Regions from separate parts of the Streptomyces sp. NPDC093065 genome, predicted to be linked through region 1. Evidence: riboswitches for the same ligand, from Rfam matches in the RefSeq annotation. Region 1 holds a riboswitch; each other region holds the start of a gene.
What was found. A riboswitch is a leader RNA that binds a small molecule or an ion and turns the genes downstream of it on or off. The one in region 1 is predicted to bind cobalamin.
Positions count from the first base shown of each region.

Region 2: another riboswitch for cobalamin. It lies ahead of ACIQFU_RS31290 (ABC transporter substrate-binding protein); the one in region 1 lies ahead of ACIQFU_RS18000 (DUF4430 domain-containing protein).
Region 3: another riboswitch for cobalamin. It lies ahead of ACIQFU_RS16400 (ribonucleoside-diphosphate reductase subunit alpha); the one in region 1 lies ahead of ACIQFU_RS18000 (DUF4430 domain-containing protein).

Region 1 covers NZ_JBIVPJ010000009.1:135,594-139,818, reverse strand. The annotation lists gene ACIQFU_RS18010 (hypothetical protein) at 1-951, shown strand, start outside; gene ACIQFU_RS18005 (cobalamin-binding protein) at 981-1,892, shown strand; gene ACIQFU_RS18000 (DUF4430 domain-containing protein) at 1,903-2,394, opposite strand; cobalamin riboswitch at 2,428-2,560, opposite strand; gene ACIQFU_RS17995 (superoxide dismutase) at 2,770-3,417, opposite strand; RNA gene rnpB (RNase P RNA component class A) at 4,131-4,225, opposite strand, start outside.
Region 2 covers NZ_JBIVPJ010000023.1:29,000-33,224, forward strand. The annotation lists gene ACIQFU_RS31285 (methylmalonyl-CoA mutase family protein) at 1-781, opposite strand, end outside; cobalamin riboswitch at 1,221-1,349, shown strand; gene ACIQFU_RS31290 (ABC transporter substrate-binding protein) at 1,405-2,964, shown strand; gene ACIQFU_RS31295 (ABC transporter permease) at 2,966-3,913, shown strand; gene ACIQFU_RS31300 (ABC transporter permease) at 3,910-4,225, shown strand, end outside.
Region 3 covers NZ_JBIVPJ010000008.1:104,203-108,427, reverse strand. The annotation lists gene ACIQFU_RS16405 (ribonucleotide-diphosphate reductase subunit beta) at 1-552, opposite strand, end outside; gene ACIQFU_RS16400 (ribonucleoside-diphosphate reductase subunit alpha) at 552-2,927, opposite strand; cobalamin riboswitch at 3,049-3,211, opposite strand; gene ACIQFU_RS16395 (GNAT family N-acetyltransferase) at 3,258-3,764, opposite strand; gene mctP (monocarboxylate uptake permease MctP) at 3,836-4,225, opposite strand, start outside.

The DNA.
Region 1 (4,225 bases):
GGCCCCTCCGCCAACTTCAACGGCACCGTCTTCGCCGCCCTCGCCCTCAACGGCGCGAAGACGACCGCCGGGCAGGTCCGTATCCCCCAGGCGCTGCGAGACGCGATCGTCACCCGCCTGCGCGCCAATCAGCACAACGACGGCGGCTGGAACTACAGCAAGGCCGAGGGCAACGCCACCCAGCTCGCCGCCGCCAGCGACATCGACATGACCGGCGCCGCCATGGCCGCCCTGTGCGTCTCCGGCGTGCCGAACACGGACACCGACATCGTGCAGGCCAAGGCGTTCCTCAAGAGCAAGCTGATCGCGAGCAGCGGCGCCTTCAACGCCCTGTTCGGCGTCAACACCGACTCCAACGGCTGGGCCGTCTCCGGCCTCAACGCCTGCGGCATCAACCCGCAGACCGGCGACTTCCTCACCGCCCAGGGCAAAACCCCCGTCGACTTCCTCATCGCCCAGCAGTTCAACCCCGGCGGCGGCTTCAAGTACCTCCCCAGCGACACCAGCCCCTCGGCCTACGCCTCCATCGACGGCCTGCGGGCGGTCGCCGGCGGCGGCTTCAGCGCCACCCCGCCCGTACCCACCACGACCGGCGCCCCGCAATGGGTGGGCCAGGGGTCCCTCACTTCCGGCACGGCCACGAAGTTCGCGCTGACCGTGGACGACGGCACCGGGAATCTGAAGGTGTGCTCCGTCGCACTGACCCCGACCAGCTCGACGACCACGCTCGGCGCGGTGCTCGACGCCGCCGTGAGCGCCTCCACCCCGTCCGGCTGCGTCACCGCCGTGACACCGTCCTCCGGCACCGGCACGATCACCTCCCTCAACGGCAAGGCCAACAGCGGCTCGAACACATGGAAGGTCAGCGTCGACGGCGGCGCGTTCGCCTCCGCCGCCAGGGAGACGACCGTGGGTGTCGGCGACACCATCGCGGTGCGCTGGGGCGCCTGACGGCAACGGCGGGGTCGTAGGGTCACGGCATGCGCATCGTCTCCCTGCTGCCCGCCGCGACCGACATCGTCGCCGAGCTCGGACTGTCCGCGCGGCTGGTCGGCCGTACCCACGAATGCGACTGGCCGCCGGACGAGGTCGCGTCGGTACCGGTGGTGACCGGCGCCGACCTCGACCAGGACAGACTCACCAGCCGGGAGATCTCCGACGCGGTCGGCGGCTCGGCGCACTCCGGATCCTCGCTCTACACCCTCGACGCCGATGCACTGGCGGCCCTGCGGCCCGACGTGGTGCTCACCCAGGACCTGTGCGACGTGTGCGCGGTCTCGTACGAGAAGGTCAGCCGGACCGTACGGCTGCTCGACGCGGACACCCGCGTCCTCAGCCTGGAGCCACGCACCCTCGACGACGTCCTGGACTGCCTGGTCACAGTCGGCGATCTTCTCGGCGTACGGGAGCGAGCAGGGCAGCGGCGGGCCGAACTGCGGGCCCGTCTCGACCAGGTTCGCGCCTCGGTCAACGGCCTCGACCGGCCCCGCGTCGTGGCGATCGAGTGGCTCGACCCGTTGTGGCCGGCCGGACACTGGGTGCCGGAGCAGATCACGACGGCCGGCGGCATCCCGCTCCTCGCCGCTCCCGGCGAGCACACCAAGCCGATGACCTGGGAAGAGGTACGGACCGCACGGCCGGACGTGCTGCTCGTCCTGCCGTGCGGCCTCCCGCCCGAACGGACCCTTAGGGAAGCGGAGTTGCTGACCGGGCTGCCGGGGTGGTCGGAGCTGCCCGCCGTACGGTCCGGCCGAGTCTGGGTGCTGGATGGGCCGTCCTACTTCAACCGCCCCGGGCCCCGGGTGGTGCGCGGGGCCGAGGTGCTGGCCCATGTCCTGCACGGCGTGCAGGCCGGGGAGCCGGTCACCGCGTCCGAGGCCCGCACTCTGTAAGTTGCTGCGATCAGAACGCGGTCCAGGTAAACGCCACCTTGTCACCGGCGTTCAGCTTGAACTGGCAACCTCCGACGGGTGTGGAGGTGCCGTTCACGGAGATGTTCCAGTAGGCGGAGCTGCCGCCGCTGACGTCCTTGATGGTGTCGACGAAGAAGTCGTCGAACGAGGCGTACCAGGCCCCGTCCCAGGTGAAGTGCCGCTTGCGGGCCGCGTCGTCGAGGGCGGCCGTGGGCGTCGGAACGGCCGAGGGGTTCGCTCCGCCGTTGGTACCGTCGCAGTGGTGCGTGCCGCCGGTCGTGGTCGTGACGTCGTGCCCGCGGGTTCTGATCTTCCCCTTGAAGAGGAGACCGTCCGGGCCCTGCACGGTGAGGGTGACTCTGACGGGAGCGTTCGTGTCCGACGTGTTCTGGGGCTGGGCGACCGCCGGGGCGGACGCGGCGAGTGCGAGACCGAGAGCGGTCGCGGTGATCAGGGTGCGGTGTGCGGATGCGCGGCGCAAGACTGGGCCCTCCTGTAGACCATGACAGTGGGAAGCGTTCTTTGCGCGCACGCCGGGCATCCCGACTCGCGGCCCGCTGCGGGCCACACACGGTTGCAGGTCAGCGCCGGACTCCCACCGGCTTCCCCCGTCGCGCGCGTAAGCGGTCGTCGTTCCATCGCCTCCGTGCCCACAGGCCTAGGACACGGACGGTGAGGCACGAAGCTCCCGCATCCTACGGTCAGTTGATGTCCTGTCACCAGAAGTCGCTGCTTTGTCATGTCAAGAAGGGCTTCCGCGAGCCTGTCCTCGCGGAAGCCCCTCCTTGTGCTGCCTGCCGGTGAGCGGTGAGAAGACGATCACGAGCAGGACATCCTTGCGGGGTCGGCTACGGCTTCAGGGCACGAGCAACAGGCTGTCGCCGCGCTCCTTGGCAGCGGCGTAGCGCTTGGCCACGTCCTGCCAGTTGACCACGGCCCACATGGCATCGATGAAGTCGACCTTCTGGTTCTTGTACTGCAGATAGAAGGCGTGCTCCCAGGCATCGAAGACCAGGACCGGGGTGGAGCCCTGGCCGACGTTCCCCTGGTGGTCGTAGACCTGCTCGACGATCAGCCGGCCGCTGACGGGCTCGTAGGCGAGGACGCCCCAGCCCGAGCCCTGCGTAGTGGCGGCGGCCTTGGTGAGCTGGGCCTTGAAGCCCGCGAAGGAGCCGAAGGACTCGGTGAACGCGTCGGCGAGGTCGCCCACGCCGTCCGCGGCCAGGGGCTCACCGCCGCCGTCCTTCGGGCCGGTCATGTTCTGCCAGTAGATCGAATGCAGGATATGGCCGGAGAGGTGGAAGGCCAGGTTCTTCTCCAGGCCATTGATCGAACCCCAGGTCTCCTTGTCCCGCGCCTCCGCCAACTGCTCCAGCGTGTCGTTGGCGCCCTTGACGTACGCGGCGTGGTGCTTGTCGTGGTGCAGCTCGATGATCTCGGGGCTGATGACCGGGGCCAGCGCCGAGTAGTCGTACGGAAGTTCCGGGAGCGTGTACACCGGCATGTCCAATGCCCTCCGACATAATTGCGAATGATGTGCATCTGCACGCTAGCAGCAAGAAGGGCTGTTGCCGATCAGGCGTCGGACCTAGGACTCGGAACCACGTCTGGACAGTTGGCCGCACAGGCAGCCAGAGCCCACCATCGTGATCCGCCGCCGCGTGTCGCACTCTCCCGCCGAGCCCAGGCGCGCCCCCAGCGGGGAGGCGACCCAAGAAGCACGTGGGCACCCCGGATATCGAGGTGGCCGGCCGCCGCGAAGGCAGCGCAGAGACGGGGCAGGTCCGCCAGTCACACAGAGAGAGCCTGACCACCGCCACACAAGTCCTTACCGCGCACGAGCACCTACACCCATTCAGGACAGTCCGCACCACCGCACCGGGGTTCAGTCCAGCACGTCCGCGACACAGGAGAGGGCGCCATCGACAACCGCCTCGACAAGCCGCAAGCGGCTGGAGAACACCCAATCGGTGCTCAGGTTCAGCCAGATCAGGCCGGCAAGGAGACACCTCGTACATATACTTCCGAGCACATCAGATCCGAGATGTCTGCTACAGAGCGACACTGGACCGCATTTGACACCCGAAATGCCCGGATACGCCACACGGGCAGCAGACAGAAACGACGATACCCACAGGTCGAATTCGACCCGGATTCGACCCCGAGGGTTTGTTCAGTCGGTAAACATGGCCTCTGACCTGCGGAAATACCGGGCGGCAGACGAGCAGGGCTGTACGCCGGGTTCTGTTCCGGCGGGTCCTCGCGGGCCCGCCGGCGACGGCCATCCATCTAGGGCCGGCGTTGCCACCGGC
Region 2 (4,225 bases), on a different contig from region 1:
CCAGCGCCCGGGCCGTGTCCAGCCCGGCGTCGGCCAGGTCGCGCAGATAGGCCAGGCCGGTCGCCAGGGAGCAGCCCAGCTCCTGCGCCGCCGAACCCCCCGCCTCGTGGTACGGCAGCGCGTCCACGGTCACGGTCCGCAGCCCGGGGTGGCGTGCGGCGCACAGCCGGGCCAGCTCGGCCACGGGAGCGACGTCGTACGGACAACCGCCGGTCCGCGCCTCGTGGCCCAGCGGATCGGCACCGAGATTGCCGCGCACGGCGTCCGCGGCGACTCCCCTCGCCTCGTAGAGGCGCAGCAACTCCCGGGCGGCGTCCTCGAAAGCGCCGCCCGCGTCCAGGACGACGGGGGCCAGGTCGAGGTAGACGCCGTCCAGGGTGCGGTCGAGCGCGGTGACGTGGAGGCCGGCCGGCTCACCGACGGACAGCCACAGGGAGGTGACCCCGTTCTCCAGGTCGGCGAGGACCGACGCCGGGTCGGCCACCGTGTGGCGCTGGCGCACGTCCCAGCCGCCGGCCGTGCCGGCCTGCGCGCGGCCCCCGCGGACGAAGGGCGGGAAGCCCGGCAGACCGGGGTCGGGGGCGACGCCACGCGCGGTGTAGAGGGGGTGCGCCCGCAGGCCGTCCTCCAGCGCGGTGGACAGGGCCCTCTCCGCCTCGCCGTCCGGCACCTCCTTGCCCGACTTGCGCAGGACGCCCGCCACCAGGCGCTGCCACTGCTCGTGTGTCGCGTGAGGGAACCCGGCCGCGAGGGCGAGTCCGTCGTCAGGCAGGAGCGTCATGCTCGGATGTTAGGACAGGCGACTTGAGGATCAGCAGAGGAAGCGGTTGTGACCTTGTTCTCCCCGCGTGTGTGACACGAGTCGCTCCCGCGCCACGGGCGACCGCACGGCGACCGGACCACGGGGGGAAGGCCGGCCGGACCCGACGGCGGGGTGCGAGAAGGGGGACGGGCGGACCTCACCGGCGGCGACGGTCGCCCGGGCCCGCACACCGTGCAGGACCGGGAGAGCGGTGGGCAAACCTGTCTGCCGGAGGATGCGTTCGGGAGGTAAGCCGCACGGCGGGACGAATACGGCGCGCAGCGCCACCGGGTCCGCGGCCCGCCGCCCGGTCGGAGACCTTCCCCGCGACCCGGCGAGGAATTCCTCAGTCCCGAACCGGGCCCCGGAGCAGGCGGCACCGGATCGTGCGCCAGAATGAGGGCACGAGGCGACGGGGATCAGGAAGCCGGTGCGAGTCCGGCGCGGTCCCGCCACTGTGACCGGGGAGCAGCCCTTCCGCATGCCACTGTCCGCGACCGCGGACGGGAAGGCGAAGGCGAGCGACGATCCGGGAGCCAGGAGACTGACCCGTCGCCGGTCCGCACACAGGGGCGAGGACACCCCGGAGAGGATCGACAGTGATGACGCGTGCCCAATCGACGTCCGCGCAGCGGCCGCAGCCCGGCAGGCGAGGCGTACTGGCCGCAGGAGGCGCCCTGGCCTTCGCCACGACCGGCCTGCTCGCCGGGTGCGGCGGAGACAAGAAGGACGGTGGCCGCGGCGACCGGTTCCGTGCCGCCTTCGCGGCCGGCGGCTCCCAGGAGACCCTCGACCCGCATGTCGCGCCGAACTTCGTCGACCAGGCCAGGGCCAAGGCCCTGTACGACACACTCGGGACGTACGCCGACGACATGTCGGTGCGCGAGCGGCTCGCCGAGGCGTGGGAGAGCGACACGTCCGGCACCCGGTGGCGCATACGGCTGCGCAAGGCCGAGTTCCACGACGGGAAACCGGTCACGGCCAAGGACGTCCTCTACAGCTACCGGCGCGCCGCCGACCCGGCCACGGGCTCGCCCTCGCAGGTACTGCTCTCCGCGATCGACTTCGACGCGACCGAGGCCGACGGCGAACGCTCCGTCGTCTTCGCGCTGAAGGCACCGAACTTCGAGTTCCCCACCGTCTTCGCCGGCCCCGGCACCGAGATACTCCCGGACGGCACGACCGACTTCCGCCGTCCCGTCGGTTCTGGCCCCTTCACCTACGTGTCCTTCACCCCGGGCGGCAACGCACGCTACCGGAGCTGGGACGGCCACTGGGACGGCGCCCCGCACATCGCCGAACTGGAGATCGTCCCCGCCAACGAGGAGTCCGCGCGCCTGAACGCGCTGCTGTCCGGGCAGGTCCACTACGCCGCCGACATGGCCGGCGCCTTCGTGGAACGGCTGAAGAAGGAGGGCTCGACGCGGCTGCTGACCGCGAAGCGGGCCACCGCGCAGCAACTGCTGCTGCGCACCGGCCGCAAACCGTTCGACGACCCGCGTCTGGTACGCGCCGTGCAGCTGGGCATCGACCGGGAGGAACTGGTCCGGGTCGCCCTGGCCGGTCAAGGCGAGGTGGGCAACGACCTGTTCGGACTCGGTCTGCACGGGTACCCCGACGACCTGACCCCCCGCGAACGGAACGTCGAGGAGGCCCGGAGGCTGGTGAAGCAGGCCGGCGCCGAAGGCCTGCACATCACCGTGGAGACCAGCTCGGTCGACGCGGCCTGGGAACCGGCCGCGGACCTCATGGCGGAGCAGCTGCGCGAGGCCGGACTGAAGCTCACCGTCAACACCCGTGCGTCCAGCACCTACTTCAGCGAGATCAAGACCAAGGGCGTCGCCGCCTTCAACACCACCTCGACCCTGCCGGTCTCCGACTTCCTCCAGCAGCGGGTGCGGGGCCAAGCGGCCCGCAACCAGACGCAGTACGCCTCGAAGAAGTTCGACGCCCTGCTGGACCGTTCCCGCACCACCCGGGACGAACAGGAACGGCTTGCCCTGCTCTCCCGTGCGCAGAAGATCGCGCGGGACGAGTCCGGCCTGCTGGTGTGGGCGTTCTCCGACGCCAACGACGCCATCGCCTCGTCGGTGCGCGGTCTGCGGGCGGCACCTCCGAACTCGCACGACTGGGCCCGGTTCGACCGGGTCCGCGTCGGCTGACGTGCGCTCGTACCTCCTGCGGCGTTCCCTGCTGGCGCTCCTCCAGTGTCTGGTCGTGCTGGTGGCCGTGTTCGCCGTCGGTTCGCTGCTGCCCGGCGACACGGCCGACGTACTCCGCGGCGAACTGGGCACGCCCGAACAGGTGGCGGCCCTGCGCCGGCAGCTGGGACTGGACGAACCCGCCTGGTCCCGCTTCTGGCACTGGCTGGGCCACCTGCTCACCGGCGACCTCGGGACGTCCCTGACGACCGGGGTGCCGGTGGGCGAGGACGTCGGCCGCCGGGCAGGGGTGACGCTGCTCCTGGGCCTTCCGGCGCTGCTGCTCGTCACGGTGCTCGGGCCCGTCCTCGGCACGGTGTCGGGACTGCGGGAGGGCAGCCGCCTCGACCGCGCGCTGAACACCGCTGCCGTCGTGCTGCACGCCGTCCCCGAGTTCGTCCTCGGGCTGCTCCTCGTCGCCTCGGTGTCCCTGTGGGCCGGGCTGCTGCCCGCCACCGCCGTCGGCATGGACACGGCCGGCCTGCCGGCCCAGCCGGCCGTGCTGGTACTGCCCGTCGTCGTCCTGACGGCCCGGCACCTGTGCGACCTCGCGCGGCAGGTCCGTGCGGGCGTCGCGGCGCAGCGGCACGGTGCCGTCGCCGAACATCTGCGGCTCCTGGGGATGCGGGAACGGACGATCGTGCTGCGGCACGTGCTGCCCGGCGCCCTGGGACCGGCCGCGCAGCAGTTCGCCCGCTGCGTGGAGGGACTGCTGGGCGGCGCCGTCCTCGTCGAGGCGGTGTTCGGCTTCCGCGGCCTCGGCACCGGCTTCGTGGAAGCGGTGCAGAACCGGGACCTGCCCCAGGTCCAGACGTACGCGCTGCTGTTCGCCGGCACCGCCGTCGCGGTGAACCTCGCAGGCGACCTGGCCGCGCACCGGCTCGCGCCGCGCCGGGAGGTGACCGCGTGACTCCGGGACGGAAGACCCTTGCGGCCCGCCGCGGTGAGCGGACACGTCATCCGTGGATCGCCCTGGTACTGGTCTGCGTGCCGGTGCTCGCCGCCGTACTGGGCCCGTGGCTTGCCGACGGGACGGCAGTGGGGCGGGGGCGTGCCCTTCCGTCGCAACCGCCGGGCGCCGGGCACCTGCTCGGCACGGATGTACTCGGCCGTGACGTGCTGTGGCTCGTTCTGCACGGCGGCGCCTCCGTGATCGGCAGCGCCCTCGGCGCGCTGCTCGTCGGCACGGCCGTCGGGGTACCGCTGGGACTGCTGGCCGCGG
Region 3 (4,225 bases), on a different contig from region 1:
GATGCACGCGGCGAAGCAGACGAGGTTCAGCAGGAACCGGCGCCGGTCGGCCTTGGACTCCAGCCGGTCGATCGACTCGACCGAGTCCATCCACTTGAAGCAGAACTCGGCCTTCTCCCGGATGGACGGGATGTTCTCCACGGCCGCGAAGGCGGCGGCGCGGTCCTCCGGGTCCGGCAGGTAGGTGTCCAGCAGCGTCAGATAGAACTGGACGTGGACGGCCTCCTCGAAGAGCTGGCGGGACAGGTACAGCCGCGCCTCGGGGGAGTTGATGTGCTTGTAGAGCGTCAGCACCAGGTTGTTCGCGACGATCGAGTCACCGGTGGCGAAGAACGCCACGAGCCGGCCGATCAGGTGCTGCTCCATGGGGCTGAGCTTCGCCAGGTCGGCGACGTCCGAGTGGAGGTCGACCTCCTCCACGTGCCAGGTGTTCTTGATGGCGTCCCGGTAGCGCTCGTAGAAGTCGGGGTAGCGCATGGGGCGCAGGGTCAGCTCGAAGCCGGGGTCGAGCAGGTTCTTCGTGGTCGGGTTCGCCGGGGTCTCGGTGGTCATTACTGGCAGGCCTCGCAGGACTCGGGGTTTTCCAGGGAGCAGGCGACCGCTTCGGGGTCCGGGGTGGCCTGCACGGGGACGGTGGTGGCTCGGCCCGCGGCGCGGGCGATCCGGGTCGCCGGGCGCGAGCGCAGGTAGTACGTGGTCTTCAGGCCCTGCTTCCAGGCGTACGCGTACATCGAGGAGAGCTTCCCGATGGTCGGCGTCTCCAGGAACAGGTTCAGCGACTGGGCCTGGTCGAGGTACGGGGTGCGGGCCGCGGCCATGTCGATCAGGCCGCGCTGCGGGATCTCCCAGGCGGTGCGGTACAGCGCGCGCACGTCCTCGGGGATCCAGGAGAAGCCCTGCACCGAGCCGTTGGCCTCGCGCAGCGCCTCACGGGTGCGCGCGTCCCACACGCCGAGCCGCTTGAGGTCGTCCACCAGGTACGAGTTGACCTGCAGGAACTCACCCGACAGCGTCTCGCGCTTGAAGAGGTTGGACACCTGCGGCTCGATGCACTCGTAGACACCGGCGATCGAGGCGATGGTCGCGGTCGGCGCGATGGCCAGGAGCAGGGAGTTGCGCAGGCCGGTCGTCGCCATGCGCTCGCGCAGTGCGGCCCAGCGCTCCGGCCAGGCGGGCTCGACGCCGTAGTGGTCCGGGTGCAGCACTCCCTTGGCCGTGCGGGTCTTCTCCCAGGCCGGCAGCGGGCCGTTGCGCTCGGCGAGGCCGGCGGAGGTCTCGTACGCGGCGAGCATGATCCGCTCGGCGATGCGGGTGGACAGGGCCTTCGCCTCGGGCGAGTCGAAGGGCAGGCGCAGCTGGAAGAAGACGTCCTGGAGGCCCATCGCGCCGAGGCCGACCGGGCGCCAGCGGGCGTTGGAGCGGCCCGCCTGCTCGGTCGGGTAGAAGTTGACGTCGACGACCCGGTCCAGGAAGGTGACGGCGGTGCGGACGGTGGCGTCCAGGCGCTCCCAGTCCATGTCGTCCCTCGCGGGGTCGACGAACGCGCCGAGGTTGACCGAGCCCAGGTTGCAGACCGCCGTCTCCCCGTCGTCGGTGACCTCCAGGATCTCCGTGCAGAGGTTGGAGGAGTGGACGACGTGACCGGGGACCGCGGTCTGGTTCGCCGTGCGGTTGGCGGTGTCCTTGAAGGTCATCCAGCCGTTGCCGGTCTGCGCGAGGGTGCGCATCATCCGGCCGTACAGCTCGCGGGCGGGCAGCGACTTGCGGGCGAGCCCCGCCTCCTCCGCCCTGCGGTAGGCGGCGTCGAACTCCTCGCCCCACAGGTCGGTCAGCTCCGGGACGTCGGCGGGGGAGAACAGCGACCAGGTCCCGTCGGCGTCCACGCGGCGCATGAACTCGTCCGGGATCCAGTGCGCGAGGTTCAGGTTGTGGGTACGGCGGGCGTCCTCACCGGTGTTGTCCCGCAGCTCCAGGAACTCCTCGACGTCCGCGTGCCAGGTCTCCAGGTAGACCGCCGCCGCGCCCTTGCGCCGGCCGCCCTGGTTCACGGCGGCGACCGAGGCGTCCAGCGTCTTCAGGAACGGGACGATGCCGTTGGAGTGCCCGTTGGTGCCGCGGATCAGGGAGCCGCGGGAGCGGACGCGGGAGTAGGCGATGCCGATGCCGCCGGCGTGCTTGGACAGGCGGGCGACCTGGTGGAGGCGGTCGTAGAGGGAGTCCAGCTCGTCCTTGGGGGAGTCCAGGAGGTAGCAGGAGGACATCTGGGCGTGCCGGGTGCCGGAGTTGAAGAGGGTGGGGGAGGAGGGCAGGTAGTCCAGGCGGCTCATCAGGCCGTACAGGGCGGCAACCTCCTCCGCCGCGCGGACCGTGTCGTCCTCGGCGAGTCCGGCGGCGACGCGCAGCATGAAGTGCTGGGGCGTCTCGACGACCTTCCGGGTGATCGGGTGGCGCAGCAGGTAACGGCTGTACAGGGTGCGCAGCCCGAAGTAGCCGAAGCGGTCGTCGGCGTCCGGGTCGACCAGCGCGTCGAGCCGGACCGCGTGCAGCCGTACGAAGGCGGCGGTGCGGTCGGCGATCAGGCCCTCGCGGTGACCGGTGGCGACGGAGTCGGTGAAGGCGACGACGCCCTGGGAGGCGGCCTCGGCGCGGATGCCGCTGGTCAGGAGCCGGGCGGCCAGCCGGGAGTAGACCGGGTCCTCGGAGATCAGGCCGGCGGCCGCCTCCGTGGCCAGCTCGCGCAGCTCGGCCTCGTCGGCGTGGGCGGACCGGCCGCGCAGTGCGGCGGCGGCCACCCGGCCGGCGTCGGCGCCGGGGAGGTCGGCGGTCAGTCCGGTCAGGGTCCGCAGCAGGGCGGCACCGGGGCCGTCGGGTTCCCCGGTCGCCGTCACCCGGGTCGCTGAAGCCGGATCTGCTGGCGCGATGGTCACGTGGAGCACTCCCTCGCTCGGCACGGGGCCTGGCGGAGGGCAGGGGGGCTCACGAGCGCGCACGGCGTCGCGTCCACCGGCCCACTCCACGAGGCCCGGACGTCATGGCACCCGGACCGGGACGGCCGGGCGCACTGTCGGCAGGTCCTCGGACTGGACAGGCGTGCGCGCACGTGCGAAAACGTGCGGACACACGCAAGTACACCGTTGCGGGACAGTTCCGGATTCGCACCGGATTCCCCTGCGGGCGACAGCGAGCACGAGCATACATCTAGTGCCGGGTGGCGGGAGCACCCCCACATCTTGTGTTGCCGTCGTGTCGTGCCGGTGTCAGAGCGTCAGTTCGTAGGTGAGCAGAGTGATGTCGTCCAGCTCCGGCAGCGGGTTCCAGTCGCGGTCGGGCGTGCGGACGAAGCCCAGACGCTCGTAGAGGCGGTGGGCGGTGACCATGGTGCGCTGGGTGGACAGCACCACGCTCACGCAGCCCGGCACGGCCCGGGCGCGGTCGACGCAGGCCCGCACGAGGGCCTCGCCGGCCCCGCGGCCGCGAGCCTCCCGGGCGACGGCGAGCATGCGTATCTCGGCCTCGCCGGGGCGCGCGATGTCCGCCATGGGGCCGCCGGACGGCACGAAGGTCACGCCGCCGAGCACCGGGCCGTCGGCCGCGGCGACCAGCACCTCGGCGTCCGCCGCCCGCTTGCCCACGTCGCGCAGCTCGTCCAGGTACGCGTCGCTCTCCCCGAAGTCGAGGAGGCCGTCGCGCAGATAGGCCTGCGCGGTGATCTCGCCGAGGGTGTCGTACTCCTCGGCCGTCGCCCGCCGGATCACGAAGTCCATGACGCCGAGTGTGCCCCACGGGTACGACAACGGGCCGCCGGATTTCTCCGACGGCCCGCTGAACAGGACCGCTAGTGCGAGCTGCCCGCCGTGGCCGGCGGCAGTTCCACCTGGACGCCGGGGTCGCCGGCGTCCGCCGTGTAGTCGCTCGGCCGGGTCTCGTCGACGCCGTCGGGCGCCTTGACCGCCTTCAGGACGAAGGTCAGGACCACGGTGACCAGGACGTTCAGCACGAAGGCGGTGAGGCCGATGTAGCCGATCTCGCCGATGCCGGGGATCTCGTCGGAGGAGCCGCCGAAGTGCGCCTGCGTCGGCGAGGCGACACCGTAGGCGGCGACCGTGCCGTAGACCATGCCGACCGCCCAGCCGCCGAGCAGCGCCCAGCGGTGGAACCAGCGGGTGAACAGGCCGCCGACCAGGGCCGGGAAGGTCTGCAGGATCCAGATGCCGCCCAGCAGCTG